Regions from separate parts of the Nocardia sp. JCM 38205 genome, predicted to be linked through region 1. Evidence: riboswitches for the same ligand, from Rfam matches in the RefSeq annotation. Region 1 holds a riboswitch; each other region holds the start of a gene.

Evidence for each region. A riboswitch is a leader RNA that binds a small molecule or an ion and turns the genes downstream of it on or off. The one in region 1 is predicted to bind cobalamin.
Region 2: it holds a riboswitch for cobalamin, as region 1 does, so the genes downstream of both, AC4HOU_RS12890 (CbtB domain-containing protein) here and AC4HOU_RS19800 (FecCD family ABC transporter permease) in region 1, are expected to answer to the same signal.
Region 3: it holds a riboswitch for cobalamin, as region 1 does, so the genes downstream of both, metE (5-methyltetrahydropteroyltriglutamate--homocysteine S-methyltransferase) here and AC4HOU_RS19800 (FecCD family ABC transporter permease) in region 1, are expected to answer to the same signal.

What each region holds. Positions count from the first base shown of each region.
Region 1 covers NZ_JBYHFL010000005.1:186,347-196,662, reverse strand. The annotation lists gene AC4HOU_RS19820 (DHA2 family efflux MFS transporter permease subunit) at 1-1,378, opposite strand, end outside; gene AC4HOU_RS19815 (MarR family winged helix-turn-helix transcriptional regulator) at 1,375-1,860, opposite strand; gene AC4HOU_RS19810 (ABC transporter substrate-binding protein) at 2,116-3,141, opposite strand; gene AC4HOU_RS19805 (ABC transporter ATP-binding protein) at 3,138-4,016, opposite strand; gene AC4HOU_RS19800 (FecCD family ABC transporter permease) at 4,013-5,044, opposite strand; cobalamin riboswitch at 5,096-5,222, opposite strand; gene AC4HOU_RS19795 (alpha/beta fold hydrolase) at 5,288-6,442, shown strand; gene AC4HOU_RS19790 (ABC transporter substrate-binding protein) at 6,509-7,600, shown strand; gene AC4HOU_RS19785 (ABC transporter permease) at 7,600-8,463, shown strand; gene AC4HOU_RS19780 (ABC transporter ATP-binding protein) at 8,439-9,185, shown strand; gene AC4HOU_RS19775 (LLM class flavin-dependent oxidoreductase) at 9,182-10,316, shown strand, end outside.
Region 2 covers NZ_JBYHFL010000003.1:245,427-255,742, forward strand. The annotation lists gene AC4HOU_RS12850 (ABC transporter ATP-binding protein) at 1-642, shown strand, start outside; gene AC4HOU_RS12855 (ABC transporter permease) at 639-1,508, shown strand; gene AC4HOU_RS12860 (TetR/AcrR family transcriptional regulator) at 1,512-2,111, opposite strand; gene AC4HOU_RS12865 (FMN-dependent NADH-azoreductase) at 2,222-2,869, shown strand; gene AC4HOU_RS12870 (DMT family transporter) at 2,869-3,189, shown strand; gene AC4HOU_RS12875 (SRPBCC family protein) at 3,250-3,705, shown strand; gene AC4HOU_RS12880 (OsmC family peroxiredoxin) at 3,766-4,209, shown strand; gene AC4HOU_RS12885 (CbtA family protein) at 4,364-5,158, opposite strand; gene AC4HOU_RS12890 (CbtB domain-containing protein) at 5,149-5,352, opposite strand; cobalamin riboswitch at 5,384-5,536, opposite strand; gene AC4HOU_RS12895 (antibiotic biosynthesis monooxygenase family protein) at 5,574-5,894, opposite strand; gene AC4HOU_RS12900 (alpha/beta fold hydrolase) at 5,974-6,858, shown strand; gene AC4HOU_RS12905 (HhH-GPD family protein) at 6,973-7,884, opposite strand; gene AC4HOU_RS12910 (carbonic anhydrase) at 7,986-8,609, shown strand; gene AC4HOU_RS12915 (DUF4232 domain-containing protein) at 8,732-9,400, shown strand; gene radA (DNA repair protein RadA) at 9,418-10,316, opposite strand, start outside.
Region 3 covers NZ_JBYHFL010000001.1:1,278,666-1,288,981, reverse strand. The annotation lists gene AC4HOU_RS06020 (bifunctional 2-methylcitrate synthase/citrate synthase) at 1-378, shown strand, start outside; gene metE (5-methyltetrahydropteroyltriglutamate--homocysteine S-methyltransferase) at 845-3,112, opposite strand; cobalamin riboswitch at 3,262-3,445, opposite strand; gene AC4HOU_RS06010 (glycosyltransferase family 2 protein) at 3,595-4,476, shown strand; gene AC4HOU_RS06005 (pyruvate carboxylase) at 4,662-8,060, shown strand; gene rsmD (16S rRNA (guanine(966)-N(2))-methyltransferase RsmD) at 8,057-8,650, shown strand; gene coaD (pantetheine-phosphate adenylyltransferase) at 8,654-9,139, shown strand; gene AC4HOU_RS05990 (GtrA family protein) at 9,207-9,719, opposite strand; gene AC4HOU_RS05985 (DivIVA domain-containing protein) at 10,107-10,316, shown strand, end outside.

The DNA of each region.
Region 1 (10,316 bases):
CCAGGATCGACGGATCCGGCGGTGTGCCGGTGCGTTCGGCCTCACCGACGGCCTGGGCCGCCGACACCGGCTCCGACGCCTTGAACTGGTTGGTCAGCACCACCGAGATGATGGCGACACCGACCGAGCTTGCGATCTGCTGGGCGATGTTGAGCAGCGTGGAACCACGGGCCACCTCGTGCTCGGTGAGGGTGCGCAGCGCGGCCGTCATCAGCGGCATCATGGTGCCACCCATGCCCAGACCCAGCACGAACAGCAGACCGAGCAGCACCGGGTAGGAGGTGTGCGCATCGGTCTGCGAGAGCCCGAACATCGCGACAGTGATGGTCAGCATGCCGACCGGCACGATCCGGCCCACCGGGAGCTTGTCGGCCAGCGCACCCGCCAGCGGCATGGTGAGCATGGTGCCCAGACCCTGCGGCGCCACCAGCAGACCCGCCATCAGCGGGCTCTCCCCGCGCACCTGCTGGAAGTAGGTGGGCACCAGCAGCAGGCCACCGAAGAACGAGGCCGCGAACAGGAACATGGTGATCGTGGAGATCGACAGGTCGAAGTTCTTGAACAGCCGCAGGTCCAGCAGCGGATGCTTGGGCTTGAACGAGTAGAACACGAACGCGATCACCAGCAGCGCGCCGAGCAGCATCGTCGCCCACACCTTCGGCGCGGTGACGGTGCCCTCCTCCGGAATCGTGGACACACCGAACAGGAACAGCGCCAGACCCGGCGAGAGCATCAGCATGCCGATGAAGTCGAAGGTCTCACTCGGCTGCGGATCATCCTTGGGCAGCACCACGTAGGCGTAGACCAGCGAGATGGCGCCGATGGGCAGGTTGATCAGGAAGATCCAGTGCCAGGACGCGTTGTCGATCAGCCAGCCACCCAGGATCGGGCCCAGGATCGGGCCCAGCAGCATCGGGATGCCGAGGATGGCCATCAGCCGGCCGATCCGCTCCGGTCCGGCGGCCTTGGTCATGATCGTCATGCCCAGCGGCATCAGCATGCCGCCGCCGAGGCCCTGGATCACCCGGAACGCGATCAGCGCCTCGATGTTCCATGCCGCGGCACACAGCACCGAACCGCCGGTGAACAGCACCAGCGCGGCCAGATACAGGCGTTTGGTGCCGAATCGGTCGGCGGCCCAACCGGTCAGCGGGATGACCGTCGCCAGGGCGAGGGTGTAGGCGGTGACCGTCCAGGCCACCGTGGAGTAGTTGGCGACGTCGAACTCGGTCTGGAACGTCGGCAGCGCGACGTTGACCACGGTGATGTCGAGAATCGACATGATGGCGCCGAGGACGACGACACCGGCGACCTTGAGGACGGCGCCGTCTATCTTGTCGGGTACCGCTGCGGCGGTATTGCCGGCGGACTTGCTCACGAGGGGTCTCCCGTCGATACGGCTGGGATGGATTGCACCGAGGCGAGTGCCCCGGAGTCGAGCACGCCGAGGAGGGCGGCGTGCAGATCGTCACGCACGGTGTCGGGCAGGCGTTCGACCAGGCGGTCGATCGCGTCGCGATGGCACATCATCTGATCGCGGATGACCTCGCGGCCATGTTCGCTGAGGCCGACCAGTTTGACCCGCCGGTCCTCTGGGCTTTCGTCCCTGGTCAGCAACCCGAGACGAACGAGCCGATCCACATTGCGCCCCGCCGCGGTCACCGACAACGAGAGTCGTTCGGCAATGGTGTGGATGGGCAGCTGCTGACGATCGTCGTGGCCGAGGACGAACAGGGTGCGTGCCTGCGAGAGCGACAGATCCAGGTCGACCAAACGATCGGCACCCCCGGAGCGGCTCGCGCTGAACAGGCCCGTCAGGAAACGCTCCAGCGTCTCGCTGATTCCCAATTCACTCGTCACCGCGCGATCATAATGCGCACGCAATAGTCGCGTACAAGCGAATATCGCGCGTTTGTGTCTAACGTCACGCCTGCTGGGTGGGACGTCATGATGGTGGCCGTGCGACGTATGCGTCACGGAGCCGACGCTAGACCCGGGGTCCGACACGATCGGTGTGATATTCGCCGGAAACGCCGCTCTATCTGTGTCGATGTGGTGAGTGTCACGTTCGGCCCGCGCCGATCCAGCGGTGCTGGAACGTGCCGGGCACCGGGGTCAGCGAATCGCGTCGTCGGATCGCGGCGCGATGTCCGAGGGCGGCACCAGCCCCCACTGCTCGAGGTGCTTGCGAATCTGTTCGGCCGCGTCGATATTGAGCGGCCCACTCGTCCACATCGCATACGGCAGGTTCAGGAAGCGGCCCTCGGTCACGGCGCGCAGTTGGTTGATGCCGGGTTTGGCGCGCAGCATCTCGACCTTCTGCGCGTAGCTCTGCATCGGATAGTCGACGAACATGATGGCGTCCGGGTCGGCGCCGGCCAGCCGCTCCCAGGACACCGCGGTCCAGGTGTCGGGGACATCGGAGAGCACATTGCGCCCACCGGCCGCGTCCAGGATCGCCTGCGGCGCACCGAAACTGCCGCTGGAGAAAATGGTGTCGCTGCCGCTGTCGAACAGGAAGATCTGCGGGGTGCGTGCGGGTTTCGGCGCGGCCGCGAGCGCGGCGAGGCGGCGATCGAGATCATCGACGAGCGCGGCGGCGCGTTCGGTGCGGCCGGTGATGGCGCCGAGATTGGTGAGGTCTTCGCGCAGCGCCGTCCACGGTTCGACCACGCCGCGCGGGCGTTCACCGGCGCGCTGGCGGCAGCTCTCGGTGAGGATGTAGGCGGCGATGCCCGCCGCCCGCAGCGAGTCGGGGGTGAGATTCTTGGATTCGTCGTAGCCGTAATTCCAGCCGGCGACGACGACGTCCGGTCCCTGCGCGAGAACCGTTTCCCGCGAGGGGGATTCGTCGGCCACGGAACGGAGCCGGTCCACGGCGTCGCCGTAGTGCTCGCGCAGCACGGTGATGTCCTGCTGCATGCTCGACACCGCGGCTACCTGATCCTGCGCGCCGAGCGCCAGCACCATCGAGACCATATTGCTGTCGTTGACGAACATGCGCTGCGCGGGAGCCGGAAAGCTCGACTCCACACCGCAATTGCGCACGGTCAGATCGCCGGTGGCCGCCTGGGGGTTGCCGCAGGCGGCCAGCGTCACCGCCAGCGCCGCCGCGCAGAGCATTCGGATCGGGTGTTTCATGGCGCCGCCTCTCGCGGAGTGATCAACAGATGGTTCTCGCCCGTCTCGGGATGCGGCACGCGGGTGGCCCGCACCCCGAACACGGCGTCGATGACGTCGGCGTGCAGCGCGATCTCGGGTGGCTCCAGCGGCTGGGCCCGCCCCTCGTGCACCACCAGCACCCGGTCGCAGTAGCGATCGGCCAGCGTCAGGTCGTGCAGCGCGGCGATCACGGTGCGGCCCAGGCGCCTGGCGTGGGCGAGCAGCTCGAGCCGGTGAGTGATGTCGAGATGATTGGTGGGCTCGTCCAGCAGCAGCACCGGAGTGTCCTGCACGAGTGCGCGCGCCAGCAACACACGCTGACGTTCGCCACCGGAGAGCCGATGCACCGGGCGGTCGCCGAATCCCGCGAGATCGACCGCGGCCAGCGCGTCGTCGACGACCGTGCGTTCGCGCGCCGAACCCGCACCCCACGGCGGCAGATACGGCGTCAGGCCGAGCGCGACCACCTCGCAGGCCAGCAGATCATCGGGCGGGCGTTCGTCCTGCGCCACTAGGGCGACAGTGCGCGCGCGGCGGCGGGGCGAGAGGGCGTGCAGGTCGTCCGGGCCCACCAGCACCCGCCCACGCCGCGGCTTCGTGAGCCCGGCGAGCGTGCGCAGCAGCGTGGTCTTGCCCGCGCCGTTCGGCCCGACGATGCCGATCATCTCGCCGGCACGGACCTCGAAGCCGACGCCGGTCAGGACCTCGCGCCGCCCGGCCCCGCAGGCCAGATCGTGCACGGCGACGACCGCCCCGCCGGTGGGGGCGCTCGCGGTCATCGAAGGCTGCGGCCGTCCAGCGGTCTCGCCGCCGCTCCGGTCGCCGGCCTCGGCCGCGGTGAACGCGCTGCTCACGACGCACCGAACCGGTAATGACGCCGGCCCATCAGGATCAGGAACGCCGGCGCGCCGATCAGCCCGGTCAACACCCCGACCGGTATCTCGGTGGGGCGCACCAGGACTCGGGTCGCGGCATCGGCGATCACCAGGAACAGCGCGCCCAGCAGCGCGCAGGCGGGCAGCAGCGTGCGATGGCGTGGCCCGACCACCAGGCGCGCCGCGTGCGGCACCACCAGGCCGACGAAGCCGATCCCGCCCGACACCGCCACCAGCACACCCACCAGCACCGCGAGCAGCACGAACAGCGCGATCCGCAGCTCACGCACCGGAACCCCGAGGGAACCGGCGGAATCGGCGCCCAGATGCAGCGCGTCCAGCCAGCCCGACGCCGCGATCAGCGCCACCGCGGAGGCCGCGACCACCGCCAGCGGCACCGCGATCTTGGTCCAGTCCGCCCCCGCCAGGCTGCCCAGCAGCCAGAACAGCACCGACTGCGCGGCCGCCGGATCGGTGCTGCGAAAGATCAGATAGCTGGTGAGCGCCGAGAATGCCGAGGCCAGCACGGTGCCGGTCAACACCAGCCGCAGCGGGGTCAGCCCGCCCTGGGTCACCGCGATCATGAACACCAGCGCCGCCGCCGCGAACGCGCCCATCAGCGCGCCACCGGACAATGCCCAGATCCCCGCCCCCGCGAACACACCCGAGGTGATCACCGCCGCGGCACCGACCCCGGCGCCGGAGGACACGCCGAGCAGAAACGGGTCGGCCAAGGGGTTGCGTACCAGCGTCTGCATGGCCGCACCGGCCAGCGCCAGCCCGGCACCGACGATCGCGGCCAGCACGGTGCGCGGCACCCGCAACTGCCAGACGATGGTGTCCAGGCCGGGATCCGGCGGAATCCGGCCGCTCAGGCGGTGGGTCAGGACCTCGACCACGCCCGATACCGGAAGCGATTCCGCGCCGAATCCGGTGGCCAGCACCATGACCGCGGCCAGCGCGGCCAGCAGCAACGGGACGACGACAGCGGTGCTGACACGAGTCATCGCGCACGCACCATCGATGAACAGCGCTCCACAGGCAAGTCGCGGCCTCTCCAGAGTTCGTCCGGTGGGGGAGGTCTGACTCGCGCCCGCAGTGGGCGCTCACAGTGGCGCGACCGTCCCGGATTTGCACCGGATTCCCGCACCCACCGAGGGTGAGGCCGAACTCTACCGATCGGTCCGGTTCGCCGTGGCGCCGGGTCGCGGCGATGGCAGAGGTTCGCGCGCCGTGCCTACAGTGAAAATATGTCGCCGCTGGACGATCGACACCCGTCCACTGTCACCGACTGGGCCGACGCGCGACGGCGGGCCCGATTGGCCGAGACCCGGCTCGGGCACAACTGGACGACGTTGCGCCGCACCCGGTTGGTGTTGTCGCGGGTCGGTGCGCTGGTACTGATCGTGCTGATCGGCATGGTCCAGTACTGGGTACACGACGTCGCGCCGGAGCGGGCGCGGCTGGCGGGCACCGAGCCGTCGCTGCTGCCGATCTCCGCGCCCGCCGATCCGGGGGACTGGGATACCGCCGTCGTCGACATGGTCGGTCTGGGCGGTCTCAACGCCTCCGACACCGCCGAGGCGCTGCCCGCACTGGCCACGATGGGCGTGGTGTGGGCGATCCGCTACGACAATCGCGGTATCGACACCAAGGTGATCGCCGATCTGATCATCCGGGCCGCGGTGATGTCCGGGATCCGCAATATCGTGCTCACCGGCCACAGCATGGGTGGGGTGATCGCGCTCGAGGTGGGCCAGCACATCCACACCGGCAGCGAGCTGCGCCTGGTCGCGGTGCTGCTCGACTGCACCCCGCTCGACCTCGACGCGGTACGACCCGACAAACGCGGCCGCGGCCAGGACATGGTGCGCTGGATGGGCTGGCTGCCCGGTGCCAGGGAGAGCCGCACGCTGCGCCTGACCGTCGAAACCTATGCGCGCCGGGAACGTTTCGTCGACCGCGAGGGCGTCCCCGGTATCCGCGTCGCCGAGTTGGGTGATGTGGTGGCCGAAGTGCTGCGCGACAAGATCTTCAACCCCGACGCCGCCAGCAACGGCCTGATCGAATCCCAATTCCTGGCCATCGTGGCCGGTGGTTCGGCCGACAACCTGCGCGCGCTGTCCGAGCCCGCCGACGGCAAGCCGCGGCCGGCGATCGTGTTCATCCGCCCGCACGACGCCCACCGCGACGACGTGGTCGACGTCGAACGCACCCATCAGGTGCTCATCGACGAGGTCGGCGGCGTGGACGGCGCGCTGCTGGTGGTGCTGCCGCACGGCACCGGCCACGCCAATCCACGGCAGCGCCCGCACGAGTACAACACCGTGCTCGCCCAGCAGGTGCAGCCGTTCGTGGAACGGTTCGAACAGCAGAGCGCCGACCGCGTCGACGCCGGACGGTGAGCCCGAGTTCGGATCACGGTGCCGTTAACGGTGTTCGGCGGCGGGCCCGGATTGTTGAATTCCGGCATGGCTCGACCTCGTATCTCCCGCACCGGCCCGCGCGGCCGCACCGCCGCCCTCCTGCTCGCCGCGGTATCGTTCGCGACGTTCGCGCTGACCGGATGTGCCTCCGACACGACGGAGGCGGGGTCTGTCGTCGACGGGCCGCTGCCCACCGAGGTGCCGCCGGGCACCAAGCTCGTCCTCGCCGACCAATCCGAACTGCTGCGCCATCAACTGCTGCTCTCGGGCGAGTTGGACAAGCTGCCGTTCGAGGTCGAGTTCGCCAACTTCGTCGGCGGGCCGGCCATCCTGGAATCGTTCCGCGCCGGGGCCGCCGACGCCGCCTGGGTCGGCGATGTCCCGCCCATCCACGCCCTCGCCGCGAAACAGGACGTGCCGATCGTCGCGGCGGCGCAGATCGATCCCAGCGCTTTGCGATTCGCGGTGGCGCCCGGTGTCTCGGTGCGCACGGCCGCGGAGATCAAGGGGAAGAAGATCGCCTACGCCGAGGGCACCTCACAGCAGGCGGCGGTGCTGCGTTTGCTGGACAAGGCCGGGCTGCAGACCTCCGACGTGGAGTTGGTGCGCATCCAGCTCGCCGAATTCCTGGACGCGGTACGCACCGGCCAGGTCGATCTCGCGCCGCTCAATGAACCCAACACCACCCGGTTCCTGCGCACTCCGGGCACCTCGCTGATCCCGGCCGAGGAAACCGAGGGCACCTACCCGGGGCTCACCTATCTGTACGCGCGCCGCGAGGTGGTGCGTGATCCGGCCAAGGCCGCCGCGGTGCGGGCGCTGGTGGCCGCGTACGTGCGGTCGTGGCAGTGGGTGAACGAGCACCGCGGCGAATGGGCGCAGAAGTACTACGTGGACAACCAGAAGGTGAGCCTCGACGACGCCACCCGCATCGTGGAATCGCGTGGCACCATCACCTTCCCGCATCTGGACCAGCAGCTGATCGATCGCCAGCAGGCCACCATCGACGTCATCGACGCCGCCGGCGAACTGCCGCGCAAGGTCGACGCCGCCGACGGCATCGACCTGCGATTCGACGCCGTCATCACCGAAACCGTCGGCCAGGTCGGCGCCGGCTTCGCAACCGGGAGCAACTGATGGCTGTCCATACCGCACGCGCGGGCGTCGTCGGACGGGTACCGCGCACCGCATCCACCCCCGCGCTCGCCGCACGCAAGCGCACCCGCCGCACGCTCGGTCCGGGCCGGGCGATCCCGTTCGGCGCGGCGCTCGGACCCGCGCTGCTGATCGCCGCGTGGATCGCCGGGTCCGCCTCCGGTGCGCTCGACCCGGAGACGTTGCCCGCGCCGTGGACGGTCGCGCAGACCGCGGGCGAGCTCATCGCCGACGGCCGCCTGCAATCCAACCTGCTCACCTCGCTGCAACGGGCCGGGATCAGTCTGGTGCTCGGCGTGGTCATCGGGGTGGTGCTCGCCTTGATCGCCGGGCTCAGCCGCCTCGGTGAGGCACTGGTGGACGGGCCGATCCAGATCAAACGCTCCATCCCGACGCTGGCATTGATCCCGCTGTTCATCGTGTGGTTCGGCATCGGCGAGCAGATGAAGCTCATCGTCATCACCACCAGCGTGCTCATCCCGGTCTACATCAACACCCACGCGCATCTGCGCAGCGTCGACGCACGCTATGTCGAACTCGCCGAGACGGTGGGCCTGTCGCGGACGGCGTTCATCCGCACCATCGCCCTGCCCGGTTCGCTGCCCGGGTTCTTCACCGGGCTGCGGCTGGCCGTCACCATCTCCTGGCTGGCGCTGGTGGTGGTCGAACAGGTCAACGCGACCAGCGGCATCGGCTATCTGATGACCCAGGCCCGCACCTACGGCCAGATCGACGTCATCGTGGTGGGCCTGGTCATCTACGGCCTGCTCGGGCTGCTCGGCGATCTCGCGGTACGCACCGTGGAAAGGAAGGCGCTGTCATGGCGGCAGACTCTCGGCGACTGAACCTCGTCCGGGCCCGCGCGCTCACTCGCGGCTTCGGTGAGCGGGTGGTTCTCGACGGCCTCGATCTCGATATCGCGCGCGGTGAATTCGTGGCGCTGCTGGGCCGCAGCGGCTCCGGGAAGAGCACCTTGCTGCGGGCGCTGGCCGAACTCGACGACGGTGTGCCCGGCTCGGGGGAGTTGTCGGTGCCCGCGGAAAAGGCGGTGGTGTTCCAGGATTCGCGGCTGCTGCCGTGGACACGGGTGCTCGCCAACGTCACCCTCGGGCTGACCGGGCCCGGTGCCGCCGACCGCGGCCGGGACGCGCTCGCCGAAGTCGGCCTGGCCGGCCGGGAGAAGGCCTGGCCGCGCGAGCTGTCCGGTGGTGAACAGCAGCGGGTGGCGCTGGCCCGTTCGCTGGTGCGCGCACCGGCCCTGCTGCTGGCCGACGAGCCCTTCGGCGCGCTCGACGCGCTCACCCGGATCCGGATGCATGCGCTGTTGCGTGAGCTGTGCGCCAAGCACACTCCGGCCGTGCTGCTGGTGACCCATGATGTGGACGAGGCGGTGTCGCTGGCCGATCGCGTACTCGTCCTGGAAGCGGGGCGCATCGTGCTGGACCGCCGCATAGATTTGGAACACCCACGCCGGCACAGCGATCCGGCCTTCGCGCAGTATCGAGAGGAGCTGCTCGGCGGGCTCGGTGTCGAGCCGCAGGCAGCGCAGGTGAAGCAGGCGTCATGACCGAGCAGCGACAGTTGAGTCTCAACGCGTTCATCTACCCGGCCGGCCATCACGAGGCGGCCTGGCGGCATCCCGACAGCGGCGCCGACCGGATCTACGACGTGTCCTATTACCAGCAGATCGCCCGCACCGCCGAGGCCGCGACCTTCGACGCGGTGTTCTTCGCCGACGGGCCCGCCCTGCGCACCAACGTCGAGTTCAATGCCGCGCCGGGGCTGGAGCCGATCACGCTGCTCACCGCGATCGCCGCGGCGACAACGCATCTCGGGTTGATCGCGACGGCCTCGACCACCTACTACGAGCCCTACAACCTGGCGCGGCTGTTCTCCTCGCTCGACCACATCTCCGGCGGCCGCGCGGGCTGGAACATCGTCACCACCGGAACCGAGGCGGCGGCGGCCAACTTCGGTCTCGACCGGCACCCCGATCATCGCGAACGCTATGCCAGGGCACGGGAATTCGTCGACGCGGTGGTCGCGCTGTGGGACAGCTGGGAAGACGACGCGATCGTGTTCGACCGCGCGGCCGGACGCTACGCCGACCCGGACAAGATCCACCGGATCGACTTCAACGGCGAATACCTGCGCGTGCGTGGCCCGTTCAGCTCCGCGCGCACGCCGCAGGGCTATCCGGTGCTGGTGCAGGCCGGTGCGTCCAATGACGGCCGCGCCTTCGCGGGCCGCTACGCCGAGGCCATCTTCACCGCGCACCAGCGGCTCGAGGACGCGCAGCGGTTCTACCGCGACATCAAGGAGCGGGCGCGCGGCTTCGGCCGCGATCCCGAGCACGTCAAGATCCTGCCCGGCATCAGCCCGTTCATCGCCGACACCGAAGCGGCGGCGCGGCGGCTGGAACGGGAGTTCAACGAGCTCACCGTGCCGGAATACGGTCTGACGCAGCTGGAGAGCATCGCGGGCAAGAGCCTGCGGCATCTGGCGCTCGACGAGCCGGTGCCGTACGAATTGTTCGCCGATGCCGGCGACGTCACCGATAACGCCCAGAGCCGCCTGCAAGTGGTGGCGGGAATCGTGGAGCGTGAGCGTCCCACGGTGCGTGGACTGCTGTATCGGCTGGCCGGTGCGCGCGGGCATAGGGTCGTCGCCGGAACACCGGAACAGGTGGCCGACACCA
Region 2 (10,316 bases), on a different contig from region 1:
TTCTACCCGTACCTTTCGGGCCGGGACAACCTGCTGGTCATGGCGCGTTACCGGGGCCTCGGCCGGGCGCAGGTGTCCGAGGCCTTGCGGCGGGTGGGCCTGGCCGGACGCGCCGACGACCGCTACCGCACCTATTCCCTTGGCATGAAGCAGCGCCTCGGTGTCGGCGCCGCGCTGCTCGGGCGCCCGGATCTGCTGATCCTGGACGAGCCGACCAACGGCCTCGATCCGGCGGGCATGGCGGAAATGCGTTCGCTGATCACGGATCTGGCCGCCGACGGGCACACCGTGTTGTTGTCGAGTCACATGCTCAGCGAGGTGCAGGAGATCTGTGATCGGGTCGGCGTCATCTCCGGCGGCAGGCTGCTGGCCGAGTCGACTGTGGCCGAATTGCGCGGCGCCGCGACCTTGTTGGTTCGCGCCGCGCCCGCCGACATCGCTGTGCCGGCCATCCGTGCGGTGCTCGGCGAGCCGGTGACGCTCACCGCGGCTGGCATCCGGATCGAGGCGGGCGCGGACGCGGCGCCGAAAATCGCTCGCGCCGTGCTCGAATCGGGCGCCGATCTGCTCGAACTTCGCGTCGATGAGAAATCCCTCGAGGAAGTGTTCTTCGAGATGACCGGTCTGGAGGCAGTGAGATGAGTGTGCGCACCACGGCGGTATCGGATCTGATCGCCAGTATGCGAGCCGAGCGGCTGCGGCTGACGAAATGGCCCGCGTTCTGGATCATTCTCGGCACCTGGATCCTGCTGAACCTGACCTTCGCCTACCTGTTCAACTACCTGGCCTACCGGTCCGGCGAACAGACCTCGATGTCGGACGGACTGCCGAAAGACCAACTGCTCCAGCAGTTGCTGCCCGCCGCGGTGCCGGAGGTGTTCACGCAGGGCATGGCCATGTTCGGTGGGGCGTTGATGCTGATTCTCGGTGCGCTGGCAATCGGCAGCGGCTATGGCTGGGGAACCTGGAAAACCGTGCTCACTCAGGGGCCCTCGCGCATCGTGGCGATCGCGGCGACGCTGCTCTGCCTCGCGGTCGTGGTGGTGGGCCTGGTGGTCGTCGCCTTCGCGGTGGATCTCGGCGTTGCCTCACTGATCGCGAGTAGTGAATCGCAGCCGGTGGCGATGCCTTCGGTGCGGCATTCGCTGGACGGGATCGTCAGCGGCAGCCTGATCCTGGGCATGTGGACGTTGGCGGGCGCGCTGATCGGCGCGATCGCGCGTGGTCCGGCGCTGGCCGTCGGTCTCGGGCTGGTCTGGGTGCTGGTGGTGGAGAATCTGCTGCGCGGCGTCGCGGGCATTTTCGACCCGATCGAGGTGGTCACCGATCGGCTGCCAGGCACCGCCGCCGGTTCATTGGCGGGGGCCATGCGCGGCACCGATGCCCCGCCGACGCCCGGCGTGCTCGATATCCTGACCCGCGCCGAATCCGTACTCGCGCTGACGATCTACACCGTGGTCTTCGTACTGGCCACGATCTGGCTGATCCGCCGCCGCGATCTGGTCTGAATCTCAGCGCCCGAGCAGGGCGTGCGCGAGCTGCCGCAAGGCCCCGGCGATCTGTGCCGGGGCCAAGCCGCGTGCGCGTTGCTGCTGGTAGACCTCGGCCGCCAGCGGTGCGAGCAGCGGGTCGACCATGGCGTCGGGGTCGGGCACGCCCGCAGCCCGCAGTAGCGCACGGACATGCGCGAACCAGAACCCGTACGCGCCGGTGGTGAAGCGGGCGCCGCCGGTTTCGGCGCCGAGCACCAGCCCGGAATGGGTGTCGAGCAGTTCCACCATGGCCGCGTAGAAGGCGGCAAGCCGTTCGGCCGGCGATGCGCCGGGGCCGAGCGGTGGGGCGCCACGCACCAGCTGTTCTTGCAGGGCCCGTTCGTGTTCGTCGAGCAGTGCGACGGCGATCGAATGCGTATCCGGATAGCGGCGGTACAGGGTGCCGCGGCCGACGCCCGCGGCCTTGGCGATGTCGTCCATGGTCACCGTGCGCGGATCGCGCGCGGCGAAGAGCTCGGCCGCCGCCGTGAGCACCTTGGCCCGGTTGCGGGCGGCGTCGGCGCGCTCGACGGGAGCGCTGCCCGCACCGCCGGCCAGCAGGTCGGCAGGGGAATCCATGACCGCGACTGTAGCCGATCCAGGATTATGTGGACAAGCTGTCCACTTTTGCCCTACAGTCGCGTTCGTAGATAAGTGGACGCAATGTCCGCTTGATCGGAAGGATGTCGATGACCACCCTGTTGCACCTCGATGCGAGCGCTCGCCACCCATCGATAAGCCGCAGCCTGAGCGCTGCCTTCGCCGCCGAGTGGCGCGCGGGCAACCCGGACGGCGATTACCGCTACCGTGATCTCGCACTGGATCCGGTGCCGTTCATCGACCAGGGCTGGACCGAACTGTGCGATCTCGTGCTGGCCAACGGCAGTACCGAGCTGGAGCGCATCGGGGAATTGGCGCACACGCCGGCCCAGCGCGCGGCCTGGTCCGTCACCGGGCCACTGCTCGAGGAATTACTCGCCGCCGACGTCGTGCTGATCGGCACGCCCATGTACAACTATTCGATCCCGGCCGTCCTGAAGGCCTGGATCGATCAGGTGGCGTTCCCGCGAATGTCACTGGGCCACAGGCGGTTCGTGGTGACCAGCGCGCGTGGCGGCGCCTACTCGCCCGGTTCACCGAAGGCCGGCTACGACCATCAGGAACGCTTTCTGCGCGATTTCTTCGCCGGTCATTTCGCCGTGCGCGATGCGGTGTTCGTGAATGCCGAGCTGGCCAATTCCCGGCTCGATCCGGGCCTTGCGCACCTGCGCGCCGATCATGAGCGCTCCTATGACCTGGCCCTGAAAACGGTGCGTGAGCTGGCCGGGCGGTACTGATGAGCTGGTTGATCCTCGGCCTCGCGGGGCTGGTGGAAATCGCGTGGTCGCAGTCCATCAAGCCGACGGAGAATTTCACCCGCCCGCTGCCGACCCTGCTGTGTTTCGCGCTCGGGACCTTCGCGGTCTACCTGTTGTCGCGGGCCATGCAAACGCTGCCGGTCGGCACCGCGTACGCGGTCTTCACCGGAATCGGCGCGGTCGGGGCCGTCGTGCTCGGCGTGGCCGTGCATCGTGATCCGTTGAGTGCGGGAAGATTTGTGGCATTGTCGCTGATCGTCGGCGGGATCGTGCTGGCCAAGATGACCGATCCCGGATGATCGGATCACCGCTGCCGCAAACGGTCGGACGGGCCCGGGCGCGCGGGTAAGGTCGGTCTGATGGTCGATCAGCATGTGCGTTATCCGGACCTGTCGGCACGGCCTCACGAGCTCACCGTCGAACGGGTCATGACCGCGTCACCGACATTGTTGTACCTGGCCTGGACCCAGGGCTTCGATATCTGGTTCGCGATCCCCGAATCGGTTCGCATGCGCCCGCAGGTGGGTGAACCCTTCTACTTCGAAGCCGACAATCAGGGCACGCCCGTCCCGCATTACGGTCGCTTCCTTCGGCTCGAGCCGGACCGCCGCATCGAGCTGACCTGGGTCACCGGCGCGGGCGGCACCGAGGGTGCGGAGACCGTGGTCCGGGTGGAATTCGTGAAACAGCCACGCGGCATTCGAATCAAGCTGCGGCACAGCGGGTTCCCGAACCAGGAAGCCTGCGATCGGCATCGCGCCGCGTGGCCCGCCGTCCTCGAGCAGCTGGACAAACGAACTTCCGCCGCGGTCTGAGCGGTGCGGGTAGGTTCGAGCGGAGAACCTACCGACAAACCGATCGTGGAAAGGACTGTGATGCCCACACGTACCGCGCGCACCGCATGGACCGGCGGCCTGCAGGACGGCACTGGACAGGTCGAGCTGGCCAGCTCGGGCGCAGGCAAGTACGACGTGTCGTTCCCGAAGCGGGCCGCCGACAACGCCGAGGGCACCACAAGCCCGGAGGAACTGATCGCGGCCGCGCATTCGTCCTGCTACGCGATGGCGTTGTCGGCCGAGATCGGCAATGCCGGCGCCACCCCGCGCAGCCTCGACGTCACCGCCGACGTCACCCTCGGGCCGGATCCGGCGGGCGGCTTCCGCATCAGCGGAGTCAAGATCACCGTCCGCGGCCGCGTCGACGGTCTCGACGAGGCCGGCTTCCGCACCGCCGCCGAAGCCGCCAAGGCCGGTTGCCCGGTCAGCAAGGCCCTCGCCGGGGTCGACAACATCACCCTGGACGCCGCACTGGAGTCGTGAGTCGGCACCGCCCGGGTCCATTCCGCAACGGAAAGCCCGGGCGGCCATCGGCGCGAAGGCCGCACCGCCCGAATCGGGAAGCCCGGAACCTCCGGCGAAAAGGCAGTGCCGGTCACGGATACCGACACTGCCCTGTGTGCTTCTCGATGCGGGATCAGCCCGCGGCGGTAGCCGCCTCTCGCACCGGGGCATCGGTGCGGCCGGCGAACTCGGTGAGCATGGCGTAGCCGAGGCCGAGGCAGGCCCACAGCGTCGTCGAGACCGCGAGTGAGGAGATCCGGAACTCCCACAGCAGGCTCGCCGGGAAGTCGGCGCCCACCTCGTTCACGCCCGGCAGAACGATGTAGCCGATGGTGGTGAGCAGCACGAAGGCGGCCACACCCGCGGTGAGCCGGAGGGTATCCGGGCGGCCGGCCAGCAGCTTCCAGACGTATACGCCCGCCCCGACGGCGGCCAGGCCGAGCAGCACCGCCGCCAGCCACAGCAGCGTCCGGTCGTTGATCGTCTCCGGATCGCCGACCGCAGGCGGGTTGGCCGGGTACTTGAAGAACGGCACGGCGATGATCGCGGCCCAGCCGCCGATGCCGAGCCCGAGGGCCAGCTTCGGCCCCGACAGCGCGGTGTAGCGCCGCGCGACGTGGGCGACGGCACCGAAGATCGCACCGAACGCCATCCCGGCCAGCCCGAGCGCGAGGAACTGGCCCGCCTTCTGGCCGCTACGGCTGACCAGCGGTTCTTCCTCGTCGCCATGGGAGTGACCGGCGGAGGGCTGTTCGCCGTGCGAATGTCCGCCGGATTCGGCGGCCGCGCCGGCTTCCTCGATGGCGATGGCCGCCTCCACCTTGGGCTCGCCGACGAAATAGCCGACGGTGCCCGCCAGCAGGCCGGCGATCAGGCCGGCCAGCAGACCACGAAGCAAGAGGGTGCGCAGAGTTCCGATCAGTGGCACGGAAGACCCAGCAGGTGGCGTCCGTCGTGCATCAGCTCATGCATGAACATCCCGCTGCGCGAGATGGCGCCCTGATCGAATCCGACCAGGTAGAGGGTGAGCAGAGCGAGCAGAACGACACCGACCGTGATGAGCACGGTGGCCAGGGAATCGGTGACCCGGGCGGATACGCCAGGGGTGTGCACGAAGGCCATTGCAGTCCTCCTTGGGATAAACGCGTCCCGTCGAAGTGGTCGCGAAGGTGCCGGTGTCTGGCTTTCCGGCACCGAACCCGGTGGCTGGAACACAGTGGCGCGACCGCTCCGGATTTGCACCGGATTCCCGCGTCACCTACGCGTTTGTCCCTCGAACTGTGACACCCCGCGGCGGCCGTCGTCAATATCGGATGGCGACGGCTGCCGTGGCGAATGGGGCGTCAGCTCGCGGAGGCGGCCTTGCCCGCGACGTCGAGCACGACCTCGAATTCGAGCAGCGAGGCACCGGTGGCGACCGGCTTCTGCTGCTGGCCCGCATGCGCCTCGCGGGCCGGGCCGTCGCGCCAGGCGGCGAAGGATTCTTCCGAATCCCATTGCGTCACCACGAAGTACCGGTTCTCGCCCGCGGTCGGACGCAGCAGCTGGAAACCGAGGAAGCCGGGCGAGTTCTCCACCGCGTGTGCCCGGTGGGCGAACCGCTTCTCCAGCTCGGGGCCCGCGCCCTCGGGAACCTCGATCGCATTGATCTTCACAACAGACATGCCACGATTGTGCCCCCTTGCCCCGCGACCGCGGCCGGGTGCGACCGGTATCACCGATGGGTGCGGCACAATCGCGGACGTGTTGTACGACGAAGGCGGGACGGGCACGCCGCTGCTGCTGTTGCACGGCCTGATGGGCAGCGCCCGCACCTGGCGCGATCACCTGGACTGGCTGCGCGGCTTCGGCCACGTCTACACCTTCGATGCCGCCGGGCACGGCAGGCCGGCCCCCGCCGAACTGAGCACCGAGGCGTTCGTCGCCGATCTGGCCGCCGCGACCGCGCCCATCGCCGAGCCGATGGTGGTGATCGGGCACTCGATGGGCGGGCTGCACGCCTGGATGTTCGCCGCGCAGTTCCCCGAACGGGTGAAAGCGCTGGTGGTCGAGGATATGGCCCCGGATTTCACCGGCCGAACGGCCGCGCACTGGGCGGCCATGATCGAGGCCTGGCCGCAGCCGTTCCCGGACGAGCGGGCGGTGCTCGACTTCTTCGGCCCCGTCGCCGGACGCTACTTCCTCGCCTCCTTCGACCACGGCCCCGACGGCTACCGGCTGCACGGTTCGGTCTCCACCTTCCGCGACATCTCCGAGGAATGGGGCACGCGCGATTTCTGGGCCCAGTGGCGCACGATCCGCGTGCCCGCCCTGCTGATCGAGGGCGAACACACCATCACCCCGCCCGGCCAGATGCGCGCCATGGCGGAGGTCCATCCGGGGGCCGAATACGTGCTGGTCCCCGACGCGGGCCACCTGGTGCACGACGATCAGCCCGAGCGTTATCGGGCGGAGGTGACCCGGTTCCTCGGCGGGGTGCTCGGGACCGAGGAATCGAACGGTGCCGTCGACTGCTCCGCGAGGACTCGGACTGCCGAGAATGGTCGCGTCGACGATGCGCACAATGCGGGCGAACGGGCGGTCGGCCCAGGGAATTCGAGAGCGGCGACCGATACCGAGACGTGCTGAGCGTCAACTCGGACCGGGCTCCACTCGGCCGGCTCGGCCCCGGTTCGTATCGGCGAGCTCGAGCCCGGCTCCGGGTGCGTCGGCCGGCCCCGGTTCTCGGGTTCGTGCGCGAACTCAGCTCCCGGGCTCGCGGTGCCCGGCCTCGCCCGCCAGCGCGAACAGCCCGTCGGCGGTCTGCTCGATCAGCCCGTCCACCAGCAGCGAATCCAGGGCACGGTCACGCTGGCCCGGGTCCCGGGTCCATGCCATGTCGAGCCGCACCCGTTCCACCGGCCCGGCCGCATCACGCAGCACGTCCATGAGCCGGCCGCGGGCCTGCCGGTCGGTGCCCTCGTACTTCTGCGTGCGCCGCACCACCTGCGAAGCGGGCCTGCCCGCCTCGTTCCACGCGCACCGCGGCAGCGGGCAGTTGTCGCAGCCGGGGGAGCGGGCGGTGCAGATCAGCGCGCCCAGTTCCATCAGAGCGGCGGAGAAGGTCGCGGCCCTCGGCACCGACGCGGGCAGCAGCGCCTCGGTCTCGCGCAGATCCCTCGCCGAAGGATTACCCGCATCGGCGCGCCCGTGTACCGCGCGGGCAACGACCCGGCGAACATTGGTGTCCACCACCGGAACTCGCTGCCCATAGGCGAAACACGCGACGGCGCGGGCGGTGTAATCGCCGATGCCGGGCAGGCCGAGCAGCACCTCGACGTCCTCGGGCACCCGATCACCGTGCTCGCTCGCCAGCACCCGCGCGCATTCGTGCAGCCGCAGCGCACGGCGCGGATAGCCGAGCTTGCCCCAGGCCCGCAGCACCTCCGCCTGCGAGGACGCCGCCATGGCCGAGGGCACCGGCCAGCGCGCCACCCATTCCCGCCAGATCGGCTCGACTCGCGCCACCGGCGTCTGCTGGAGCATGATCTCGCTCATCAGGATCTGCCAGGCACTCGCGCCCGGCCGGCGCCAGGGCAGATCGCGCGCGGTGGCCCGGTACCAGTCCAGTAGGGCGTCCGGGTCCACCGTCGCTGTCTCGGGCGTCGTCCTCACCTGCTGCTCACCGCGTTCGTTCGGGCCTGGCCAGACGGTGTTAGCGGCCCCGTAACGGGAACCGACTCGTCGGTAACACACGATCTGTGCAAAATGGACACATGCCTCAGTCGAACCCGATCAGCGCCTGGAAATCCCTTCGCGACGGCAACGACCGTTTCGTCAACGGCACGTTGTTGCATCCTAATCAGGGCGCCGCGGATCGAGCCAAGCTCGTCGGCGGTCAGCATCCGACCGCCATCCTCTTCGGTTGCGGTGATTCCCGCGTGGCCGCCGAGCTCATCTTCGACCAGGGCCTCGGCGACATGTTCGTGGTGCGCACGGCAGGCCACGTCGTCGACTCGTCGGTGCTCGGCTCCATCGAATACGGCGTGCAGATCCTCAACGTGCCGCTGATCGTGGTGTTCGGCCACGACAGCTGCGGCGCGGTGAAGGCCACCCTCGACGCCCTCGACGGCGGCGAGGTCCCCGGCGGGTTCATCCGGAGTCTGGTCGAGCGCGTCACCCCGTCGGTGCTGCTCGGCCGCCGCGAAGGACTGTCCACCGTCGACGAGTTCGAAGCGCGCCACGTCCAGGAGACCGCCGAACTGCTGCGTCAGCGTTCGTCGATCATCGCCGACCGGGTCGCCAGCGGGCAGCTCGCGATCGCGTGCGTCACCTACACCCTGGCCGACGGCAGGGCCAAGCTGCACAGCTCGCTCGGTGACATCGGCGAGGTCGCCTGAGCCGCGAACGCTCACATACGCCCAGCTCTCGGCGGGTGCGCGGGGCGTCGTCGACACGGTTGACGGCCCGACACGCCGTGCCCCTGAGTTGCTGTGCCGAGCGGTGCGCTTACCGTTGACTCGTGCTGGAACCGAATGGACCGCTGCCTCCGGAGATCTATTGGCGGCGACGTGTTTTTGCCATCGGCGTACTGGTCGTCGCGCTCGTGCTGGTGATCTGGCTGGTGGTCGCGGTATCGCGGGGCGGGGATTCGCCCGGCGATACCCAGACGGCGGCGACGTCGTCGACCGAGACGAACAAGCCGGCGGGGCAGGCTTCGACGAAGAAGGAAGCCGCGGCCGAATCGTCCACGCCGTCCGGCTCCGGCACCCCGAGCAGCGGCGCGCCGGTAGCGGCCGGTCAATGCTCGGATCAGTCGCTCGCGGTGAAGGTGACGGTCGCCCAGCCCACCTATCGGGTGGGTGAGCAGCCGGTCTTCGGCATCGTCATCACCAATATCTCCGCCGATCCCTGCACCCGCGATACGGGTTCGGGCCTCCAGCAGGTCTCCGTGCACACCCTCGACGGCCAGCGGCGGCTGTGGGCAAGCACCGATTGCTATCCGGACGGCGAGCCCGATGTCCGCACCTTGCAGCCGGGCGAGCAGGCCGCCTTCACCGTCACCTGGACCGGCGCGACCTCGCAGCCGGAATGCGCGGGGGAGCGGGTGCAGGTTCCTGCGGGCGCGTACACCGTGGTGGCGCAGCTGGGCGCGATCCGCAGTGCGCCGGAGCCGTTCAACATCGCCTAGGCCCTCGGCACCACCGGTCAGCCTTTGCCCTTGCCGAGGCCGGCCATCCGGATCGCGCCGCGCAATGACGTCGCCTCGATCAACTTCATCGGCGTCGATTTCGCATCGGTTCCCGGCGGCACGATCGCGGTGGTGAATCCGAGCCGCTCGGCTTCGGCGAGGCGCCGGGCTGTCGCGGTGACCCGGCGCACCTCGCCTGCCAGGCCCACCTCGCCGAGGATCACCCAGCCGGGTTCGATGGCGGTATCGCGCGCGGAACTGGCGATGGCCAGCGCCACCGCCAGATCGGCGGCGGGTTCGACCAATCGCATACCGCCGACCGTCGCGGCATAGATGTCCTGCTTGCCGACATAGAACCCGCAACGGCTCTGCAAGACCGCCAGAATCATCGCGACCCGGTTGTAGTCCAGTCCGCTCACCGCGCGCCGCGGCGCGGGCACCTGGGTGTCCACGGTCAGGCCCTGGACCTCGCCCACCAGCGGGCGCTTACCGTCGAGCGCGACCGTGACCGCGGTACCCGGCACCGAATCGGTGCGGTGGTGCAGGAACAGCCCCGACGGGTCGGCCACGCCGGTGATGCCGTCGTCGTGCAGTTCGAAACAGCCAACCTCGTCGGCGCTGCCGAAGCGGTTCTTGATGCCGCGCACCATTCGCAGGGTGGAGTTCTTGTCGCCCTCGAACTGCAACACCACATCCACCAGGTGCTCGAGGGTGCGCGGGCCGGCGACCGCGCCGTCCTTGGTGACGTGCCCGACCAGCAGCACGGCGATTCCACTGGATTTCGCCAGCGAGGTGAGCGCCGCCGTCACCGCGCGTACCTGGGTGACGCCGCCGATCACGCCATCGGTGTCCGGCGCGAGCATGGTCTGCACCGAGTCGACAACCAGCAGCGTCGGGCGCACCTGCTCGACATGTC
Region 3 (10,316 bases), on a different contig from region 1:
ACCAAACTGGCGAACAAAGAGAAGGTGATGGGCTTCGGCCACCGTGTCTACAAGAACGGCGATTCCCGCGTCCCCACCATGAAAGCGGCCCTCGACGACGTCACCGAAGTGACCGGCGGCCAGAAGTGGGTGCGCATGTACTCCGCACTGGAACACACCATGGCCGAGGCCACTGGCATCGAACCCAACCTCGATTTCCCCGCAGGCCCCGCCTATTACCTGATGGGCTTCGACATCGAGATGTTCACTCCCATCTTCGTCATGAGCCGCATCACCGGCTGGACCGCCCACATCATCGAACAGACCCAGTCGAACGCCTTGATCCGCCCGCTGTCGGCGTACGTCGGCGTCGAACAGCGGGAACTGGTCGTCGCCTGAGACGCGCTGCCGCCGGCGAACCGCGAACAGCTCATCGGAGTTGTTCGCGGTTTTCGCGCGTTGCGACCGACCTCGACGTGGTCCGATTTCTGCCGTCGACGCCACGATTTCGGCGTGTCGTACGGTGCGTCGAAAATTGTTGACGCCGACGGGAACCGAATCCCCATCCGGTCCGTCCAACCTGGCGAAACGATCGAATCGACAGGTGAGGAGGGGCAGGCACATGGAGCGGAATCAGGGGTGCAGGGCGCTGTGGCGTGGGGTGGTGGCGCCGGATGCTCGGGACCGGCCGGTGTTGCGGGTCGGGCGTCGGTGTCAGGGATGTGTGATCAAGCGTGCTCGGCGTAAGGAAACGGGGGCTGCGGGGGAGACGGAGGGCTGAAGGGCGTGCGGCAGCAGGTGGCCGATGTGAGGCTGGGCCACGCCTTTCGGGGCGTGGCCCAGCTCGTTCACCCGGTCCGGCGGATCAGCGCACGGCGCGGGCGGCGGCGACCATATTGCGCAGCGAAGCCTCGACCTCGGCGGTGCCGCGGGTTTTCAGGCCGCAGTCGGGATTGACCCAGAGGCGTTCGGCGGGCACGGCTTTCAGCGCGGCTCGCAGCGACGCGGTGATCTCCTCGACACTGGGTACGCGCGGGGAGTGGATGTCGTAGACGCCGGGGCCCACGCCGAGATCGAAACCGGCGGCATTCAGATCGTCGAGCACCTCCATGCGTGAACGCGCCGCCTCGATGGAGGTCACGTCGGCGTCCAGGCCCGCGATCGCATCGATCACCTCGCCGAATTCCGAATAGCACAGATGTGTGTGGATCTGCGTGGAGTCGGCGACGCCGGAAGTCGCCAACCGGAACGCCCGCACCGACCAGTCCAGATAGGCGGGCTGTTCGGCGGCCCGCAGCGGCAGCAACTCCCGCAGCGCCGGCTCGTCCACCTGAATGATCCGGATGCCGGCGTGTTGCAGATCCACGGTCTCGTCCCGGATGGCCAACGCGACCTGCCTGGCCGAATCCGCCAGCGGCTGATCATCACGGACGAACGACCAGGCCAAGATGGTCACCGGCCCGGTCAGCATGCCCTTGACCGGCTTCTCGGTCAGCGATTGCGCGAAGGTGATCCAATCGACCGTCATCGGCGCGGGACGCACCACATCACCGAACAGGATCGGCGGACGGACGCAGCGGGTGCCGTAGGACTGCACCCAACCCAGCTCTGTCGCCGCGAATCCGTCGAGCTGCTCGGCGAAATACTGCACCATGTCATTGCGTTCCGGCTCGCCGTGCACCAGCACATCGAGCTCCAGCTTCTCCTGCAGGGCGATGACGTCGGCGATCTCGTCGCGCATCCGCTGCTCGTAGGCGGCGCGGTCGATCTCGCCCGAACGCACCGCGGCGCGGGCCGACCGAATCGCCGAAGTCTGCGGATACGAGCCGATGGTGGTGGTGGGCAGCAGCGGCAGCTCGAGCCGTTCGCGTTGCAGCTGCCTGCGCTGTTCGGCCGGCGCCCGCCGCACCGCGTCGGGACCGAGGGCCGCCAGCCTGGCCCGCACCTGGCCGTTGCTGATCCGTGGATCGGCCGCACGGCTCGCCGAAGCCGCACGCGCAGCGGACAATTCATCGGCGATCGTCGCGGTGCCCGCGCTCAGGCCGGTGGCCATCACCCGCACCTCGCCGACCTTTTCCGCACCGAAGGCCAGCCACGAACGCAACGCGTCGTCGAGCCCGGTCTCGACCGCCAGCGAGTACGGCACATGCAGCAGCGAGCACGAGGTCGATACCGCCACCGACTTCGCGCAGCCGAGCAGTGTGCCGAGGGTGCTCAGTGCGGCATCGAGGTCGGTGCGCCACACATTGCGTCCGTCGACCACACCGGCCACCAGCAGCGTGTTCGCCAGTGCGGGCACCGCCGCCAGCTCGCCCACTTCGGTGCCGGAGACCAGATCGACCGCGAGGCCTTCGACGTCGGTGCCCGCCAGTGCCGCGAGCGCGGGGCCCGGGGTGCCGAAGTAGGTGGCCACCAGCATCGCCGGGCGATCACCGGACGCGGTGAGCTCGGTGTAGACCCGCCGAACCACGGCCAGCTCGTCCTCGGTCAGATCGGTGACCAGCACCGGTTCATCGATCTGCACCCAGTGCGCGCCCGCCCCGGCCAGCAGGCTCAGCAGTTCGCGATACAGCGGCACCAGCTCGTCGATGCGCTCCAGCGCGGCCGCCCCGGCCGTCTTGGCCAGCTTCAGGAAGGTGACCGGCCCGATGATCACCGGCCGCGCGGGCACGCCGAGCTCGATCGCCTCGCCCAGCTGGTCGAGCACGGTCTCCGGATGCAGGGTGAACGTGGTCTGCGGTCCGAGCTCCGGAACCAGGTAGTGATAGTTCGTGTCGAACCACTTCGTCATCTCCAGTGGTTCGACCGCGTCGGTACCGCGCGCGGCGGCGAAATAGCGGTCCAGCGGGGCCTCGATACCGGCCACGCGCGGCGGTAGCGCGCCGAGCAGCACGGCGGTGTCGAGCATCTGGTCGTAATAGGAGAAGGTGCCGACCGGGATCGAATCCATTCCGGCATCGAGTAATTCGGTGTACTGGGCACGACGCAGCTCGCGAGCCACCTCGTGCAGTCGAGCAGCGTCGATGCGCCCGGCCCAATAGGACTCGGTGGCGCGCTTGAGTTCCCGGCGTGGCCCCACCCGGGGAAGCCCGAGAACCGTTGCGGTGAACGGGTTGTGCGTAAGAACAGTCACGGTGTTTCTCCAGTGCTGAGTTGCGGCGGGCGATCGCCGATTCGGGTACGCACGGCACCGATGAGCCCCGGACGACCCGGCAGACGGGTCGGGTATTGGCAACACAGGTGGCGAGCGCCCGGTCCACGAGGCGATGGCCGCCGGATACGGCGTATCCGGCACAACGGGCAGGTCTTCGGACTCGCGGGCACCGGCCGATTCGGCCGACCTACTGGCCGTCGCTTCCCAGGCGGTGTGCCCAGTGCTGATGACGGCGGTCGTTCCCACTCACCGCTGCGGGACAGTCCCGGATTTCCACCGGGTTCCCTCTCACCCGCCAGGGGCGGGCTTCGACGCCGGGGCGGACGTTCGGGGCTCCTTGTCGTCCGGCCGGCGAACCAGCTGCGGTGCCCACGATAGTCGGGGCAGCGCTCCGGTGGTGAGCCGCCCATCCCTGACTTAACCTAAACACCTGTCTTTCACAACGGCGAGGAGGAGGAGCCGTGCAGGCACCGAAACCACCGATGACCTCGGTCGTCATTCCCGCGCACATCGCCGGCGATACCGATCGCGGGCATCTCGACGAGCAGCTCACGGCACTCGCCGAACAGGACTACGACGGCGAGTTCGAGGTCGTCGTCGCGGACAATCGCAGCGCACTCGGCCTCGAAGCTCATCTGGCCGGGCACCCGCTGCGGGAACGGCTGCACCTGCGCTGGGTCGCCGCGTCGGAGAGGGCCGGCGCGGCGTACGCCCGCAATGTCGGCGCCGAGTACGCCACCGGTGATGTGCTGCTGTTCTGCGATCACGACGACCGCGTGCAGCCGGACTGGATGCGTCGCATGCTCGCGTTCCTCGACGAAGGCTACGACCTGATCAGCTGTGCGGTCGAAGGCCGCTCGCTCAATGCCGGCAACCGGCGGGGCATCGCCGAGGTGCCCGAACCGGATCGATTCCAGCCGCCCGGAGTGTTCGCCCCGGTGATCGTCGGCTGCGCGATGGCGTGCCGAGCGAACGTGTATCGCAAACTCGGCGGGATCGACGTCACCTATGCGGCCAATGAGGATCTCGCCTTCGGCTGGCATGCGCACCGGGAAGGTTTCCGTACCGGGTTCCTGCCCCAGGCCTTGGTCGCCTATCGCTATCGCCGTGGGTTCCGGCCGGGCTATCGCCAGGGACGTGCGCGCGGTATCGGCCTGGCCCGGCTGAATGCCGAATTCCCCGGTAACGGTCTGCCGGAGATCCATCTGCCGGAGGTGCTGATCCGCCTGCTCCGGCTCGCGTTCTCGCGTGGGCTGACCGGCGAAGAGCGTGGTCTGCTGATCGGCGTCGGGGTGGGCCAGCTGCGTGGTGGCCTGCGGTACCGCACTCTGCACTGGTGGTGACCGGCCAGTAGGTAACTCACCAGTAGCTATGACCCGGCGTTCATCGCACGTTCCGCCGGGCGGTGCGGTGAGATATGACGGCCGGGTGAACGCAACTTCGCAACCATGCAAGGACCGGTTGTGAAGATTGCTGCGAAGGGGACTTCCCTGTCGGCCCACGGTGCGAGGGCGGGTACCTTAGGTCAATGTTCTCGAAAGTCTTGGTTGCCAACCGCGGCGAAATCGCCATCCGCGCCTTCCGTGCGGCCTATGAACTCGGCATCGGGACCGTGGCCGTCTTCCCGCATGAGGACCGCAACTCGGTGCACCGCCTGAAGGCGGACGAGGCCTATCAGATCGGCGAGGAAGGCCACCCGGTCCGGGCATACCTGTCCATCGACGCCATCATCGAGGCGGCCAAGACAGCCGGGGCCGACGCCATCTACCCCGGGTACGGCTTCCTGTCCGAGAACCCCGACCTCGCGGCCGCCTGCGCGCGGGAGGGCATCACCTTCATCGGCCCCTCCAGCGAGGTGCTCGAGCTCGCCGGTAACAAAGCGCGCGCGATCGCCGCGGCCAAGGCGGCCGGGCTTCCGGTACTGAAATCGAGCGAACCGTCGGCAAATGTCGAAGAGCTGCTCGCCGCGGCGGAATCGATGGAATTCCCGATCTTCGTCAAGGCCGTCGCCGGTGGTGGTGGTCGCGGTATGCGCCGGGTCGCCGCGCCCGCGCAATTGCGCGAATCCATCGAAGCCGCCTCCCGCGAAGCCGAATCGGCCTTCGGTGACCCGACCGTCTTCCTCGAACAGGCGGTGGTGAATCCGCGCCATATCGAGGTGCAGATCCTGGCCGACACGCAGGGCAATGTCATGCACCTGTTCGAACGCGACTGTTCGGTACAGCGGAGGCACCAGAAGGTGATCGAGCTCGCCCCCGCGCCGAACCTCGATCCCGAACTGCGCGAACGCATCTGCGCCGATGCGGTGGCCTTCGCCCGCGAGATCGGCTACAGCTGCGCTGGCACCGTGGAGTTCCTGCTCGACGAGCGTGGCAACCACGTCTTCATCGAGATGAACCCGCGCATCCAGGTCGAGCACACGGTGACCGAGGAGATCACCGATGTGGATCTGGTGCAGTCGCAGCTGCGCATCGCCGCCGGTGAATCGCTCGCCGATCTGGGTCTGAGCCAGGACACCGTCGCCATTCGCGGCGCGGCCATGCAGTGCCGGATCACCACCGAGGATCCGGCCAACGGCTTCCGCCCCGACACCGGCCGCATCACCGCCTACCGCACCCCGGGCGGCGCGGGCATCCGGCTGGACGGCGGCGCCAACCTAGGCGCCGAGATCGGCGCCTACTTCGACTCCATGTTGGTCAAGCTGACCTGTCGGGGCCGCGATTTCTCCACCGCGGTCGCGCGGTCCCGGCGTGCGCTGGCCGAGTTCCGCATCCGCGGCGTCACGACCAACATTCCGTTCCTGCTGGCCGTGCTCGACGACCCGGATTTCCGGGCGGGCAAGGTCACCACGTCGTTCATCGACGAACGGCCGCAGCTGCTCGACCTGCGCCGGTCCGCCGACCGCGGCACCAAGATCCTCGAATACCTGGCCGACGTCACCGTCAACAAGCCGCACGGTGAACGCCCGACCGCGGTGTACCCGCACGACAAGCTGCCCGCCATCGACCTGTCGGTGCCGCCGCCGGACGGTTCGCGCCAACGACTGCTGACGCTGGGCCCCGAAGGTTTCGCGCGGGCACTGCGCGAACAGGACGCGGTCGCGGTCACCGACACCACCTTCCGCGATGCGCACCAGTCCCTGCTCGCCACCCGGGTACGCACCGGCGGACTGCTCGCTGTCGCCGGCCACGTCGCCCGGCTGACCCCGGAGCTGCTGTCCATCGAAGCCTGGGGCGGCGCCACCTACGACGTCGCGCTGCGGTTCCTCTACGAGGACCCGTGGGAGCGACTGGCCGCCCTGCGCGAGGCGATTCCCAACATCTGCTTGCAGATGCTGCTGCGCGGCCGCAACACCGTCGGCTACACGCCGTACCCGGAGAAGGTGACCAGGGCCTTCGTCTCCGAGGCGACCGCCACCGGTATCGACATCTTCCGCATCTTCGACGCCCTGAACAACGTCGACCAGATGCGTCCGGCCATCGACGCGGTGCGCGAAACCGGTACGGCGATCGCCGAAGTCGCGATGAGCTACACCGGCGATCTGTCCAACCCGGACGAGAACATCTACACCCTCGACTACTACCTCAAGCTGGCCGAACAGATCGTCGACGCGGGCGCCCACGTCCTCGCGATCAAGGACATGGCAGGCCTGCTGCGTGCCCCCGCGGCCGCGACCCTGGTCTCGGCGCTGCGCAGCAATTTCGATCTGCCGGTGCACGTGCACACCCACGACACTCCCGGCGGTCAGCTGGCCACCTATCTGGCGGCCTGGCAGGCCGGGGCCGACGCCGTCGACGGCGCCAGTGCCGCGATGGCGGGCACCACCAGCCAGCCCGCGCTGTCCGCGATCGTGGCGGCGGCGGCCAACAGCCCGCACGACACCGGCCTGAGCCTGCAGAACGTCTGTGATCTGGAGCCGTACTGGGAGGCGCTGCGCAAGGTGTACGCGCCGTTCGAATCCGGTCTGCCCGCGCCGACCGGCCGCGTCTACACCCACGAGATCCCGGGTGGCCAGCTGTCGAATCTGCGTCAGCAGGCGATCGCGCTCGGCCTCGGTGATCGTTTCGAAGAGGTCGAGGCGAAATACGCTGCCGCCGACCGGCTGCTCGGCCGGCTGGTGAAGGTGACGCCGTCGTCGAAGGTCGTCGGTGATCTGGCGCTGGCGCTGGTCGGTACCGGCGTCGACATCGAGGACTTCGCCGCCGACCCCGGCCGCTACGACATCCCGGATTCGGTAATCGGGTTCCTGCGCGGCGAGCTCGGCACGCCCGCCGGTGGCTGGCCCGAACCGTTCCGCACCAAGGCGCTGGCCGGGCGCGGCACCGCCAAGCCGGAAACACCGCTCACCCCCGAGGACGAGGCCGGGCTGGCGGGTACCTCCGAGCAGCGGCGCGCCACGCTCAACCGGCTGCTGTTCCCAGGGCCCACCGCTGAATTCCTCGCCCACCGCGACAAATACGGCGACACCACCGGCCTGTCCGCCAACCAGTTCTTCTACGGCCTGCGGCGCGGCGAAGAACACCGCGTGCAGCTGGAGAAGGGCGTCACCCTGCTCATCGGCCTGGAGGCGATCTCCGAGCCCGACGAACGCGGCATGCGCACGGTGATGTGCATCCTCAACGGCCAGCTGCGGCCGGTGTCGGTGCGCGACCGCTCGGTGGCCAGCGAGATCCCGGCCGCGGAGAAGGCCGACAAGAACAACGCGGGCCACATCGCCGCGCCGTTCGCCGGTGTGGTGACCCTCGCCGTCTCCGAGGGCGACACGGTGGCGGCCGGCGACACCATCGGCACCATCGAAGCCATGAAGATGGAAGCCGCCATCACCGCGCCGCGCGCGGGCCTGGTCGGCCGCGTCGCCATCGGCAAGGTGCAGCAGGTCGAGGGTGGTGACCTGCTGGTCGAGCTGGCCGTGCGCGAATCCGAATGACCCGCATCGTCGCCGGGACCGCGGGCGGGCGCCGTCTGCGCGTCCCGCCCGCGGGCACCCGGCCCACCTCGGATCGGGTGCGCGAGGCGTTGTTCAGCGCGATCGATGCCCGGCTGGATCTGGAGGGTGCCCGGGTGCTGGACCTGTACGCCGGGTCCGGTGCGCTCGGGCTGGAAGCGCTCTCGCGCGGCGCGGCGCGGGCGATGCTGATCGAATCCGATCGCAAGGCCGCCGCGGTGGTGCGCGGCAATATCGCCGATCTCGGACTGCCCGGCGCCGAGCTGCGTGTCGGGTCCGTGGCGAGCGTGCTGGCGCAGCCGGCGCCGGTCGAGTTCGACCTGGTGTTCTCCGATCCGCCCTACGATCTCGACACCGCCACCGTGATCGCCGATCTCACCGCGCTCGCCGGCAACGGCTGGCTCGCACCCGATGCGCTGGTGGTGGTCGAACGGTCCAGCCGTTCACCCGAGATCGACTGGCCCGCCGGATATTCGGCGCGGAAGCCGCGCCGCTACGGCGAGACCAGGATCGAGCTCGCCGAGTTCGATGGCGCCCCCGCCGAACCCGGCCCCCGGCCTGCTAGCGTCTGACTCATGGCAGGAGCGCTGTGCCCGGGCTCGTTCGACCCGGTGACCAATGGACATATCGACGTGTTCAATCGGGTGGCGGCCCAGTTCGACGAGGTCGTCGTCACCGTGATGATCAACAAGAACAAGAAGGGCATGTTCAGCGTCGACGAGCGCATCGACATGCTGCGGGAGGCGACCGCGCATCTGCCCAACGTGCGGGTGGAATCCTGGGCCGGTCTGCTGGTGGATTTCGCCCGTGAACAGGGCATCACCGCGATCGTCAAGGGGCTGCGCGACGCAGGCGACTTCGGCTACGAACTGCAGATGGCGCAGATGAACAAGAAGCTGTCCGGTGTAGACACCTTCTTCATCGCCACCAACCCGGCGCTCAGCTACCTGTCCAGCTCGCTGGTCAAGGAAGTGGCGACCTACGGCGGCGACGTCAGCGACATGCTGCCGCCCGCGGTGCACAAGCGGCTGCTGGATCGAATCGCCGAGCGCGCGAACTGACCGTACTCACGACGTCGCCCCGGACACCACCTCGGTGGGCCGGGGCGACGTCGTCTGGCAGGTGAACTCAGAAGACCAATCCGCGCAGCGCCAGGAAACGCAACCCGCCGACGGCGGCGGTGATGCCGAGGACGGCGGCGGCCTGGAAGGTGCTGTCGAGGCCGGGCGCCCAGAAATCGAGTGCGGCCAGACCTGCGGTGGAGATGCCGAGGCCGGCCAGCGCGAGCCCGCCGCCTTCCCACTGGGCGGTGAACCAGCCGACACGACCGGCGGCGTGGAAGGTGAGCTGGCGATGCAGCTCGTTGGCGATGATCGTGCTGACGACGGAACCGACCACATTGGCCACCAGCGGCCCGATGCCGAGCATGCCGAAGAACAGCAGCACATAGGCGATATTGCTACAGCCGCCCACCAGGGCGAACCGGATCAGCTGAGGGAATGCCCGATCGCCGCGCAGATACCCGAGCACGCGACCGAGCCGCCGGCTCGACGCTTCCCGCATATCCGGGTACGGCCCGGCCAGCGGCGTGAGAACGCGCGCGGTGGGCAGTGCCGGTCGCGGTAGTTCCAGGACGGTCATGGTCATTCCGATCGAACGTGAGCCAACAGGTAAGACAACTGCGAGGGTCTTCGCATTCCTTCCCGTCGGCGTGAACGCCAGGCTTCGTGTGTCGTGTGTTCAGTGTGTACTGAACACACGAAACCTGTCAACGTCGATGTCGAGGTGTCCTGCTCGTCGGCCTGCTTCACTGCACGGTCGCAGGGTGTGCCTGTGGTCCGCTTATGAAGATCTTGTGGCTTCCGAACGAATTTAGCACGAAGCGGAGGCCCTTACTCCACTTGATTTCTGTGGTCTGCGAGACACTGGCACGACACACCGGAAAGGGACTCGGCACAGGCCGTGGCGAAGGGCACACTGGGCGGCGACGGAAGTTCGCCGTCGATCCGGAGAGCGGGGTAAGTGAGCATGTATCGCGTATTCGAAGCACTCGACGAGTTGGTCGCCATCGTCGAAGAGGCGCGCGGGATCCCTCCGACGCGCAATTGCATCGTGCCGCGCGGTGATGTGCTGGAGCTGCTCGACGACGTCAGAGACGCCCTGCCGGGCGAACTCGACGACGCCCAGGACGTCCTCGACCACCGCGACAAGATCGTCACCGATGCCCGCAACGCCGCC